Regions from separate parts of the Pseudoalteromonas lipolytica genome, predicted to be linked through region 3. Evidence: predicted binding sites of a transcription regulator. Region 3 holds the regulator's gene; each other region holds the start of a gene.
What was found. Region 3 encodes FliA, which starts transcription of late flagellar genes. Its sites were predicted from a motif close to CTAAAGNTNNNNNNNNNNNNGCCGATA; they were not measured.

Region 1 (4,396 bases), 680 kb from region 3:
GCGCAAGGTTATGCAACAGCAACAGTACTCCCAAATAGCGATGCGTTAGTTGGTGCAATTTTTGACCACATTCATGGTAAACGTGCGCGTATTAATGAGCTTGCAGATATGAAAGATATTTTCGTATCGCAAGGTGTAACTGCTGAAGATTTTGAAAAGTACTACAACAGTTTTTCAGTACGTACGATAGCAGCGAAAATGAAACGCGACCAAGAGTACTATCAACAAAAAGGAGCCTTAAAAGGCGTACCAACCTTTATTGTGAATGGTAAGTATCGTTTAATCTTAGGTGCAGACTCAGGTATTACCGATGCAAAAAGCATGGCTGAGCTAATTAATTACTTAGCAGCTAAGTAAGAGACTCGAAAATATTATTTAAAAGCTCCGCTCGCGGAGCTTTTTTGTTTGGTGAAGAAATGAAAAAACTTTTAGTGTCGAGTTGTTTACTAGGAAAGCCGGTACGCTATGACGGTCAATCACAAAACTTATTACATCCTGGATTAGAGTCACTGAAGCAGCAAGGGCGTATTGTGTCTTTTTGTCCTGAGGTTGCGGGTGGTCTACCTACACCAAGAGCGCCTGCTGAAATTAGCCAGGGTAGAGTATTAACACAGGATGCGCATGACGTCACCGCAGAGTTTAAAGCGGGTGCACAGCAAGCATTACGTGTATGCAAAGAACAAAGGATTCGGTTCGCACTACTCAAAGAGTCTAGTCCGTCATGTGGACGTAATTATATTTATGATGGAAGTCACACAGGGCAAAAGATTCGAGGAATGGGTTTAACTGCAAAGTTACTTAGTGACAATAATATACAGGTGTTCAGTGAACAACAATTGCCAGCGCTATTGGCTGCGCTGGCAAAAGTTTAAGTTATTTACGCTGTAAAAAGACGCCAGACTCAATATGATGTGTATAGGGGAATTGATCAAAAATCGCAAAACGTTTCACTTCGTGTGTTTTGCAAAGGTGATCAAGATCTCGTTCTAATGTCTCGGGATTACAAGAGATATAGATAATGTTGTCGTAGTTCGCCACCAAATCACAGGTAAGAGTATCCATCCCCGCTCGAGGAGGGTCGACTAAAATTGTTTGGCAGTTATAGCCGTTTAGATCAATACCGTCTAAACGTGAAAAAGTACGTTCGCCTTTCATGGCTTGTGTAAACTCTTCACTCGACATACGAATGATATCTAAATTATCGACTTTGTTTTGAGCAATATTGTACTGTGCAGAATAAACCGATGACTTTGAGATCTCAGTCGCAAGTACTCGGTTAAATGAACCGGCTAGTGCAATTGAAAAGTTACCATTACCACAATACAGCTCTAGCAAATCATTATTAAGGGGCTCACACAACGCTTGTGCCCATTCCAGCATTTTAATGTTCACTTTTGCGTTTGGTTGAGTAAAGCTATTTTCTACTTGCTGATAAATGAGTTCTTTACCATTTACGTTCAATCGTTCAACGACATAGTCGTTCCCAATCACTTCTTTTTGCTTACGTGCACGACCAATAAAGTCGATTTTAAACTGGCTGCTTAATTTTGCTTTAAGCTCTTTAATCGCAATTAGCCATTCATCGTTTAAAGGTTTGTGGTAAAGCAAACTAACAAGAATTTCACCACTTAAGCTAGAGAGGTAATCAATCTGGAATAACTTGCGGCGAAGTACCTCACACCCTTTTAAATTTTCAATCATCACCTGCATCACTTCGCCAACGAGTGGCGCGGCGGGATCAAATTCATCAACGCGAATTTTCTCTTTGCTTTGCTGATCAAACATAATGTGGAATAAATCGTCGCCCTCATGCCACACTCTAAACTCTGCACGTTGACGGTAGTGAATTGGATCAGAGCTGAACACTTCTAATGTGTTTACACCAAAGCGCCTAAACTGTGACGTGATGCGCTGCTCTTTCTCACTCAATTGTGCATCATATTGAGTTGTATCAATTTTTATAACCGCCATGGCTGATTACCTTTTATCTCTTAGCTATTTGTCGGCGCTATTGTAGGGAGCAGAGAGGATTTGTCTAGTTTTGTTATTTATTTTAGTGTCGTTTTTTTATACAAAAAACTTAAGTTATGCGATTTTTGGCCGATAATGAGGTAACCATAAAATGGAGTCGGATCATGAAAATTGGCAACCTAGGCTATATGCCTAATACAAATTTGAATAAATACAATGGTAAACAGTCTGTGCAGCAGCCTACCATTCAAAATCGTCAAGATAGCTATCAACAACGTGGCCGCGAACTGGCTGCAAAAGTACTCGACGATAAACTTGCACAAGCACTTGGTTTACCTAAAGCAGAAGAAAAGAAAGATAAACCCCTGTTTGATTTTGATGAGATCGTTAAAAATGTACTCAATTTTGTTGGTGGTGCGCTGCGTAAAGCAAAAGCAGATGGCGCTGATGATGAAAAGTTAAAAGGCATGTTAGGCGAGGCACGCAAAGGCGTACAAATGGGAATCGATGATGCCTATGATGAACTTAAAGAATCAGGCATCTTAAATGACGATATCGAAGAGGGTATCGAAAAATCGAAAGAAGGTATCTTTAAAGGTATTGATGAGCTTGAAGAAGACTTATTTAATCCTAAACCTAATGCCGTGACGGTTAGCCAAGCACAGTACGTGAGCTTAAGTAATAATGCCGAATATACATTTACCACAGCCGAAGGTGATGAAGTCAGTATTAGCTTTGCAGATGCATATGAGAGCAAGTCCGCTAGTAGCTACAGTAAAAACGGTGACAACGAAGCGTATGTCAGTGAATCGTCACAATCACGTGACTTATCTTTTTCTATGTCAGTGAATGGCGATCTTAATGAGCAAGAGCAGCAGGCCATTAACGAGTTGATGGAAGACTTACAAGGCGTTAGCGAAACATTTTTCTCAGGCTCACTCGATGAAGCCTTTGAACAAGCTAAAGAGCTTAACTTGAGTAATGAGCAGCTAGTCGGTTTTTCGATGGATTTGAAGCAAACCAAAACAGTTGCAGCTATAAAAGGGTACGAAGAATATAAACCAACGCCAGAGAAAGAAGTTGCAGAAAAGGTCGCCCCTTTTAACGATGACTTAAAAGAAGCCTTTAATAAAGCTGGTGATATTGGTTTGCAAAATCAACTTGCCGGAATATTGCAATGGTTAAATCAAGATAAAGAAGAAGTCAGTAAATTGGTTGATTATACCAAAGCGATGTTCGAGCAAATGAATACACTACGTTCAGCCAATGAACAGAACTAGTCTTCGCTTTCTTTTTAGATAGTCACATGGCAAACTGCTTGCCTTTCATGATCCGAGGTAAGTAGTTTGTCAGTCCATATAATGGTGTTTGATTCAGGTATTGGTGGGACAACTGTGCTTGAACAGATCCAAGCTTTGATCCCGAATGCAGATTATAGCTATTTTATGGATAATGCCTTTCTGCCTTATGGTGCGCAAACTTCGCAAACAATCATTCAACGCTTATTAGGGCTATTACACTTTATAGACACGCATGCGTTGCATGTTGATATATTAGTGATTGCCTGCAATACAGCATCGACATCTGCGTTAGACGTTATTCGACACTATACAAGTATTGAAGTTGTGGGGGTTGTGCCTGCTATAAAGCCAGCATGTGCCATAAGTAATACGAAGCACATTGGTTTACTTGCCACGCCCGCGACTACAAAAAGCAAATACACCGAGACGTTAATTTTGACACACAGTCAAGGTACAAAAGTGAGCTTGTACGCTTCGACTAAGCTGGTGGAAATTGCAGAAACACTGTTTCATAGTAAAAAACTACTCAAAGCCGAATTCAACGAAGCAATGGCTGAACTCGCTATTGCAGATGATATTGATGTATTAGTACTCGGATGCACACACTTTCCTTTATTAGCCCATGCAATAAATAACTATTACGACAAACGCGTTAAATTGATTGACTCAGGCCGTGCAATTGCAAATCGTGTCAGTAGTATTATTACAACGCAGCAATTAAATTTAGCAACAGACAAAAAAAAGCCGCTGCACTATTATGCAACGGCTCCGATTAGTCACCAGCAATTAAGCGTAGAGCTTGTTACGCTGATTGATCAGATTCCTCACGGAAACTATTAGACTCGTTCTCTTGTTTTTGTTTTGCTTCACGTACTTTTAAAGTACGTTGTTGGAACTCACTATCATTTAATTGATTAATTGCATTGTCAGCATCTGCCTCAGCCATTTCAACAAAACCAAAGCCACGACGTTTACCAGTGTTTTTATCTTTCAATAAACGAACGTTAAAGACTTTACCTTGTTCTTCAAATAAAGCGCGTACAACACCTTCATTCGCTCGGTAAGGAAGGTTGCCAACATAAAGTGTTTTTGTTTTTACTTCAGCCTCCTCACTTGCCGTTGAT
Region 2 (4,396 bases), 350 kb from region 3:
CTGTATAAACAACCAGTGAGTGAAAGTTATGTTACAGCCAATTACCTTAAGAACCGTTAAAAGCTATCAACAAGATAACGACAAAGCGTCGGTTAATTTAATTCAAATTGAAGACGAAATTTCAGCAACATTTGAGCTATTAAAGGTATTACATCACTATAACAGTCAAAGTGCGTGGACATTGTTAATTGCACCTGATCATGTGCCAAGTAAAGCATTACTCGATTCATGTTCAATCGACACCAGTAAACTGTTAGTGATCAGACAAAAGCACCTTGTGAATCTTGAATATGTGTTAAGTTCGGCGCTGCACAACGGTAACTTTGCCGCAGTGATCACCTGGACAGATATTGTCAGCAACAATCAACTAGATTCTATGACTCTTAATTTAGAACATGCATCTGCAAAGTTTTACTGCTTCACCAAAAGCAACCCATTAAACAATTTAGTACCGCAGCCACAATAGGCTTGCTAAAATAGCAATTTATTGTTTTAGGTAAGTTGTTATGACATCACTCACACACTCCCTTTGTCCTTGTGGCAGCAAACAAGATTACTCGCTTTGCTGCCAACCTTTGCACACAGGCGATAGCCAAGCACAAACGCCGGAACAACTTATGCGTTCTCGCTTTAGTGCTTATGCCTTAAAAGATGCAAAATATGTCTTTACAACATACGCACAAAGCCAACAAACCGCTAACCCTGTTAGCGAAATCAAAGATTTTGCTAATAGCTGTCGTTTTACCAAGCTAAGCGTTTTAGATACTGAATATAACGAGCAAGAAGGTTTTGTAGAATTTAAAGCAAATTACTTTTACCAAAACTTGTATTGTGAGTTACACGAGAAATCGCGTTTTATTAAAGAAGATGGACTATGGCGTTACCTTGATGGTGAAATAACGCCCGTTGCTGATATTAAAACTGGCCGTAATGATGAATGCCCTTGCGGTAGCGGCAAAAAATATAAAAAGTGTCACGCAATTTAAATCACGGCTATTCACTGTTTATATAGCCAATCTAAACCTTGACTAGCCATTGTAGGGAAAGCCGTTGCGTGGTGGGCATGTGATATAAATCAACACAAAATAATGTCATTGTATTTCAGACAATAAAAATGGGCCTCAAGGCCCATTCTTAAATTCTATGAATTATAACGACTATTCTTCGTCAAATTCTTGTAACTGGCGTTGTGCTGGACGCGCTAGAATCTCGACATAAAACGATGTAAGCCCTTTTGCTTCAATATCGCTAATGCATTTATTAATTTCCGCCACATGAACGACTTTCGCGTCGTCAGCTGACTCTCCAAATTTACAATCAAATGCCCAGTAATCGGCATCTTCTGGGAGAGTTTTATTACGCTCACGTTTTAAATACTTCTTCACTTCGTGCTTAGCTGCATCAACCATGCGAGGGTATTTAATTTTCTCATGGTTAAGCGTGAATGTTTTCTTCATTATAGTCCTAATAACTTGGTTCAATGATAATGGCATAAAGCCATTTGGGCGCATTATAACAAGCACATAAAAAATTAGCTGTACTTTTTACTGATTTGCACCAATTTACCTACCTTTGTAAGTGTAGCGTACAAGGCGAGTATGACAATTTCAATTAATTAAGCAGTTGCCAATTGCAAAGGCTGATGAATCGCCTCGTCCGTTAAGCTGTCATAAAACGCAGCTGCATCCATTTGCATACGCTCTGTGGGTGCGTTTTTATCGTAATAGCGTTTTCTGACTGCTGGCTCACAGTTATCGATGACTTCTAACGGCACATGATTTTTATCATCGCGGATAGCAAGCGGCTCAGGACTGAGACAATTACGTAGGCGAATATCTGACAAGCCACCTTGTAAAAGTCGCAGCCCATTATTCTGCCCGATTAACATATCATATTGTTCAGGCGCTAATGGTTGTTTTGGGCCTGCCCCTAACTCATTTCTGAGTACGTGTTCTGAACTCTGAGTATCGGTTAATTCTGTTTTCGGTAAATGAAACTGGCTAAAATCAAGCGCATCATGAGACAGCATCGCCAATAATAAGGCAAACTCACCTTGGCGGTGTTCATGAACACTTTTGTTAAGACGATTATCAAGTTGACTCTCGTTGAGCAACAAACCATCAATTTGCATAGACTTTGGCCGAATAGTTTCAAGATTAACCAGTTATCGGCATTAATCTATTTTTCTTTAGTTTTTTTCTTTACTTAAAGAGCCAGTTTGCTATTATCAGCGCCGTTGCATTGGAGGGGTTCCCGAGCGGCCAAAGGGATCAGACTGTAAATCTGACGGCTCAGCCTTCGCTGGTTCGAATCCAGCTCCCTCCACCACTTTTCTACGCTCAGTTAAGTGGGGCCAAATGCAATAAAAATTAGTGTGGAGGGGTTCCCGAGCGGCCAAAGGGATCAGACTGTAAATCTGACGGCTCAGCCTTCGCTGGTTCGAATCCAGCTCCCTCCACCACTTTCCTTCTCTGCTAATTCACTATTCTATTTTTCATATTATTATTTACTTCTCTTTTCCTAAATCGTTAAACTAAAAATACAGCTATTTTCAATTGAATTATCCTTTTGTTATACCATTACGCTTAATTATGTGGTCTATTTTGAGGCAATAAAACCGCGTTGATAACAAGGCAAAAATGTAGTTATTTAGTTGTTCTCGGCAATTGCTCCTGCATTGCTCTACCTCCTGCATCCATGCAGTCGTAAATCAGACATTTTTAACGCAGGTAGCGATTGGTTTAATCACGCAAAATGATTAAGTATTTTTGCGGATTAATGGAATGGACTCTCTCCACTCCCCAACGGCGTCATAATGCGCCATAGTAGTTTAGGGTAAGTTTTAGCGTAAACAAAGTAGAGAGAGTCACATGAATAAAATAACAATTGGATTAGATATCGCCAAGAACATTTTTCATTTAGTTTGGTTATCAAACTCGGGAAAAGTGCTCAAAAAGAAAAAGCTCAAACGCACTAACATGAAAGAGTATTTTTGTAATTTAGAGCCCGCAATTGTCGTCATGGAAGCGTGTGGCTCATCAAACTACTGGGCACAAAGTATTCAAAACTATGGTCATGAAGTGAAAGTTATCGCTCCACAATATGTAGTCCCTTACCGAAAAGGAAATAAAAATGATTTCAATGATGCAGAAGCGATAGCTGAAGCTTCACAACGAGTGAATATGCGATTTGTGCCAATAAAAAGTGTAGAGCAACAAGACATTCAACTGTTGCACCGTATAAGAGAGCGGCGAATAAAATGTAGAACGGCCTTAGTGAATCAAACCAGAGGCCTCTTAGCCGAATATGGTATTAGCCTCTCGCAAGGCGTTAATCAAGTGAGAAAGTCTATCCCCGATATTTTAGAAGATGCGAGTAACATGTTAACGCCATTGTCTCGTCGATACATAGCCAGTTTGTATGATGAATTAATTGAGGTAGATAAGTTAATCACGGATTTGGATAGCGAGATAAAAGCTTTAAGCCATCAGATAGAGCAGTGCCAGAAATTAGAAACAATGACAGGAATAGGTCCCATCATCGCAACAGCTTTGTATAGTGCAATAGGTGATGGTAAAACCTTTAAAAGTGGGCGTCATATGGCAGCTTGGCTGGGACTAGTTGCCAAACAGCATACGACTGGCGATAACCCCAAGTTAAAGGGAATAAGTAAACGAGGAAATACTTATTTGCGAACTCAGCTGATTAATGGTGCCAGAGCTGCGTTAGTCAAATCGGGGAGTAAAGCTGACAAGGTAAGCTTATGGGCAAATAACCTGCGGGAGCGGCTGCCATTTAATAAAGCAGTGGTTGCATTAGCGAATAAAATGGCGCGAATGGCATGGGCGATGACCGTAAAACAAGAGAGGTACAAATTTGTATAAAAACATTAACCGCAATTAAAAGACAAAAGTTCAATAGCAAAAATTGCAAAGATTGAGATTGACGGAAAACGGTTCATAGCCGTCCTATTTAAACCTGATAATACCAAAGGCTGTTAGAAGCCGTCGAGATTGATAAGGTGATAGGGGCGGATATCCATCAGGGCTAGAGCGGATAAATCTGCTCATAAAAAAGCCGAATATATGGCAGCAATGAACTTTGAAATTCTATCAATTACTGTCTTGCAATCGGAGAGAGTCCATATATGGTATTAAAGCCAGCGTAAAAATGGACCATTCACTTTCAGCCAATTGCTTGCTTTTTTATGTTCGGGATAAAACTCACTCACCCGTTGCCAAAATGCCGCACTGTGATCCATATGCTTTAAATGCGCAAGTTCATGAACAACAACATAATCAATAACCCATAGAGGCGCACTGACTAAGTGCAAATTAAAGGTTAACTCTCTTTGGCGATTACAACTGCCCCATCGACGCTTGTAATGTTGAATTTT
Region 3 (4,396 bases):
CAAAACCTCGCTATCAAGAGCAAGCAGCACCGCGAGTGCAAACACAAGCACATAGCTTAGGTTTTGATGATGATTTAGACACAGGCTTCGACGATTTAGATTCACCAGCAGAACACAAAACGGCCACACCCGCAAGCCACTCAGAAATGGCGACGATGCGTGAAGAAATGAATGCCATTCGTCAATTACTTGAACATCAAGTATCTGGTTTGATGCAGCAAGACATGGCGCGTCGTGATCCTACCCGCGCTTGTATGATTGATCGCCTAGCCGGTATGGGCATTGAGCGTGATGTTGCGGAGCAAATGGCGTGTTTTATTCCTGATGACGTTTCGCGTCAACAAGCGTGGCAAGCCTTATTGCAAATGGTTGAAAACCAAATGCATACAACAAATAATGAAATTTTACGTCAAGGCGGTGTGTACGCTTTAGTGGGTCCTACGGGGGTGGGCAAAACCACCACCGTGGCGAAATTGGCAGCCCTTGGTGCACAAAAATATGGTGCAGATAAAGTCGCGCTTATTACAACAGACACTTACCGTATTGGAGCGTATGAGCAGCTAGCCACTTATGGCCGCATTATTGGCTGTGGTGTGAAACAAGTTAAAGACGCAAATGAATTAGCTGAAGTGTTATACCATTTACGCAATAAGCGTCTAGTATTAATAGACACTGCGGGTATGAGTCAACGCGACTTACGCTTAACTGAGCAACTTAATACATTAATGCGCAATCAGCGTGTCGACATTCGCAGTTATTTAGTGTTAAGTGCAACAGCGCAAATTAACGTGCTACAAGAAACCGTTCGCCACTTTAAAAAAGTGCAACTAAGTGGTTGTATCTTCACTAAGTTAGATGAATCACTTAGTTTAGGTGAGATTATTAGTATTGCGATTCAAAATCGCTTGCCAATAGGGTATCTTACTAATGGTCAGCGTGTTCCTGAAGATATTCGCGTTGCGAATGCAGAAAAACTAGTAAAAAAAGCTGAGCAATTATATTTAAAACGAGCAAAAGCACAACATTCACGACGTCAAGCAGTAGCGTCGAACACAGTAGGGATGTATGATTAACACAGTATTAGATCAAGCAAGCGGCCTGCGCAAAATGAATCAAAATAATAATAGTGGCGTTAAAGTTATCGCTGTCACTGGCGGCAAAGGTGGTGTGGGTAAAACGAATGTGTCACTCAATACCGCGATCGCATTAGGTCAGCTGGGAAATCGTGTATTAGTATTAGATGCCGATTTAGGGTTGGCAAATTGTGACGTAATGCTTGGTTTACGTGTCGAGAGAAACTTATCTCATGTTTTATCTGGTGAGTGTGAACTGGATGAAATTCTTGTCGAAGGCCCAGCAGGTATAAAAATTGTGCCAGCGACTTCGGGCTCGCAAAGTATGGTTGAGTTAACACCGTCAGAACATGCGGGGCTTATCCGCGCATTTAGCGAGCTAAATACTGAGTTTGATATTTTAATTGTCGATACCGCTGCGGGTATTTCAGACATGGTATTAAGCTTTTCGCGTGCAGCGCAAGATGTTGTTGTTGTTGTATGCGATGAACCTACCTCAATTACCGACGCTTACGCCCTAATTAAAGTGTTAAGTCGTGAGCATGGCGTTTACAAATTTAAAATAGTTGCCAATATGGTGCGCAGTATGCGTGAAGGGCAAGAATTATTTGCTAAACTCTCAAAAGTAACGGATCGATTCTTAGATGTGTCTATGGAACTTGTCGCAACCATTCCGTATGACGAGAATATGCGCAAATCGACCCGCCGCCAAAAAGTGATTGTGGAGTTATTTCCAAACTCACCAGCCGCTGTGGCATTTAAAACATTAGCAACGAAAGCAGTTAAGTGGCCAATTCCAAATCAACCGTCAGGTCATTTAGAATTTTTTATTGAAAAACTAGTAAACGGTTAACTATGACAACATCGGTGAATAAAGCGATGGGATATCAATCAGCACAGAATTTAAATGCGATTGTTGAAAAACATGCCTCTTTAGTCAAAAAAGTGGCGTGTCATCTAATTGCTCGTTTACCTGCCAGTGTGCAACTCGATGATTTGATTCAGTCAGGTATGATTGGCCTTATAGAAGCGTCGAAAAATTTTGATGCGAGTAAAGGGGCCAGTTTTGAAACATTTGCGGGTATTCGAATTCGAGGTGCTATGCTCGATGAAATCCGTCGAGGTGATTGGGCTCCCCGTTCAGTTCACCGCAATGCACGCCTTGTCGCTGAAACGATTTCGGATTTAGAGAGTATTTTAAACCGCGAGCCAAAAGACACAGAAGTTGCTGAAAAACTTGATATTACACTGGATGAGTACCATCATATTCTACATGATGTAAATTCCAGTAAGGTACTGGGTATAGAGGATTTAGGCGTTGATGAAGACGTCATCACACCTATGGGGCATGATTTAGCACTAGACAAACCGTTTAATAATGTTAAAAATGAACGGTTTAACCAGTCTCTATTGACGGCTATCCAATCTTTACCAGAAAGAGATGCACTCGTTTTGTCTTTGTATTACAACGATGAAATGAACTTAAAAGAAATAGGGCACATACTCGATGTTAGCGAATCGCGTGTGAGTCAAATACATGGTCAGGCGATGATTAAGCTCAAAGCAAAAATCAATGACTGGATTAATTAGTAGTAAGTAAATAAGGTTCAAACCTCACCGGAGGATGTTTTGGATAAAAACATGAAAATTCTTGTTGTTGATGATTTTTCTACAATGAGACGTATCATTAAAAACCTGTTAAGGGATTTAGGTTTTACCAATGTGCAGGAAGCTGATGATGGTTCAACAGCATTGCCGATGTTGCAAAATCAAGAGTTTGATTTTGTTGTAACAGATTGGAATATGCCTGGAATGCAAGGTATTGATCTATTACGCGCAATTCGTGCTGATGATAGCCTTAAACATATCCCCGTGTTAATGGTGACAGCTGAAGCGAAAAAAGAACAAATTGTTGCTGCTGCTCAAGCGGGTGTTAATGGCTATATCGTCAAACCATTCACTGCTGCGACACTGAAAACCAAATTGGAAAAAGTGTTTGAACGTTTAGGTTAATCTAAGGGGAGAGGCTTATGTCAGCACTTGCTGCGCCTCAAATAAGTTTAGAGCAAGCTCGTCAACTTGTTGAGTATCTTGAAAATGGTGAACAAGAGAAGGCTGATAAGCTGATACTTGAAACAGCATCAAAAGAACAATCAGAGTTGTTTGCTGAAGTCGGTAAATTGACACGACAACTTCATGAAGCACTAAAAAACTTCGATCTTGATACTCGACTCACAGATTTAACAACAGAAGCAATCCCGGATGCAAAGCAGCGCTTGAATTATGTCATGGAAATGACTGAAAGCGCGGCCAATAAAACGATGGATGCCGTGGAAGCGAGTTTGCCTATAGCACAACAGCTCGCTGATGAAATTGCCACGATTAAACCAACGTGGGATCGTTTAATGAATCGAGAAATTGAACTCGGTGAATTTAAAACGTTATGCCACAGCTTAGATAAGTTCATGAATAACTCGCACACCAAAACAGATGAGTTACAAGGCTTGATGACCAACGTGCTAATGGCGCAAGATTATCAAGACTTGACGGGGCAGGTAATACGCCGTGTTATCGAATTAGTGCGCGAAGTAGAAGACAGTTTAATCAATCTCTTAACTGTATTCGGCAGTCAAGACGATGGTCAAATAAAACAAGAAAAACAGGCCATAGACAAAGCACCTGCACAAAGCGATACGCTGGCAGGTCCAGAAGGGCCAATTATTGATAAAGAGTCACGCGATGATGTTGTTTCAGGACAAGATGAAGTTGATGACCTATTATCAAGTCTGGGCTTCTAAGAGGAGAGTAGCTGCATGAGCTTTGAAGTCGATGAAGATATTTTACAGGATTTCCTTGTTGAAGCAGGGGAAATTTTAGAGCTTTTGTCAGAGCAATTGGTCGAGCTTGAAAATAATCCAGATGATAAAGACTTACTAAACGCTATTTTTAGAGGCTTTCACACCGTAAAAGGTGGCGCAGGCTTTTTAAGCATGACTGAACTTGTTGATGCGTGTCATGGTGCTGAAAATGTGTTTGATTTGTTGCGCCAAGGCGTGCGCAGTGTCACACCAGAACTTATGGATGTTATTTTACAAGCCCTCGATACAATCAATGAAATGTTCGCGACAATTCAAAATCGTGAACAACCAGAGCCAGCAGATCAAGCCCTCTTAGACGTCCTACATAAATTAAGTCAACCACCAACAGCAGAAGAGCTCGCTGGTGAAGACACAACCGTAACAGACGAAGTAGCAGAAGAAGTCACTGTTGAGCCTGAACCGGTTGTTGATACACCCGAAGTTACTGCTGATGTCTCTAGTAAT

Region 1: a site for FliA is predicted at 2,080-2,106, ahead of D0907_RS01815 (DUF5610 domain-containing protein). Genes of this name have one in related genera too.
Region 2: a site for FliA is predicted at 2,166-2,192, ahead of D0907_RS06455 (VC2046/SO_2500 family protein). Genes of this name have one in related genera too.

What each region holds. Positions count from the first base shown of each region.
Region 1 is NZ_CP032090.1:382,156-386,551, forward strand. Features, by position in the region: gene D0907_RS01800 (thiol:disulfide interchange protein DsbA/DsbL) at 1-357, shown strand, start outside; gene D0907_RS01805 (2-thiouracil desulfurase family protein) at 417-872, shown strand; gene trmA (tRNA (uridine(54)-C5)-methyltransferase TrmA) at 874-1,971, opposite strand; gene D0907_RS01815 (DUF5610 domain-containing protein) at 2,136-3,251, shown strand; gene murI (glutamate racemase) at 3,318-4,112, shown strand; gene D0907_RS01825 (RNA recognition motif domain-containing protein) at 4,075-4,396, opposite strand, start outside.
Region 2 is NZ_CP032090.1:1,417,865-1,422,260, reverse strand. Features, by position in the region: gene D0907_RS06470 (SulA-like leucine-rich domain-containing protein) at 29-466, shown strand; gene D0907_RS06465 (YchJ family protein) at 507-986, shown strand; gene D0907_RS06460 (DUF6172 family protein) at 1,158-1,457, opposite strand; gene D0907_RS06455 (VC2046/SO_2500 family protein) at 1,616-2,131, opposite strand; tRNA gene D0907_RS06450 (tRNA-Tyr) at 2,244-2,328, shown strand; tRNA gene D0907_RS06445 (tRNA-Tyr) at 2,377-2,461, shown strand; gene D0907_RS06440 (IS110 family RNA-guided transposase) at 2,871-3,884, shown strand; gene D0907_RS06435 (M48 family metallopeptidase) at 4,154-4,396, opposite strand, start outside.
Region 3 is NZ_CP032090.1:1,066,987-1,071,382, forward strand. Features, by position in the region: gene flhF (flagellar biosynthesis GTPase FlhF) at 1-1,073, shown strand, start outside; gene D0907_RS04825 (MinD/ParA family ATP-binding protein) at 1,066-1,926, shown strand; gene D0907_RS04830 (RNA polymerase sigma factor FliA) at 1,953-2,663, shown strand; gene cheY (chemotaxis response regulator CheY) at 2,703-3,086, shown strand; gene D0907_RS04840 (protein phosphatase CheZ) at 3,104-3,871, shown strand; gene D0907_RS04845 (chemotaxis protein CheA) at 3,887-4,396, shown strand, end outside.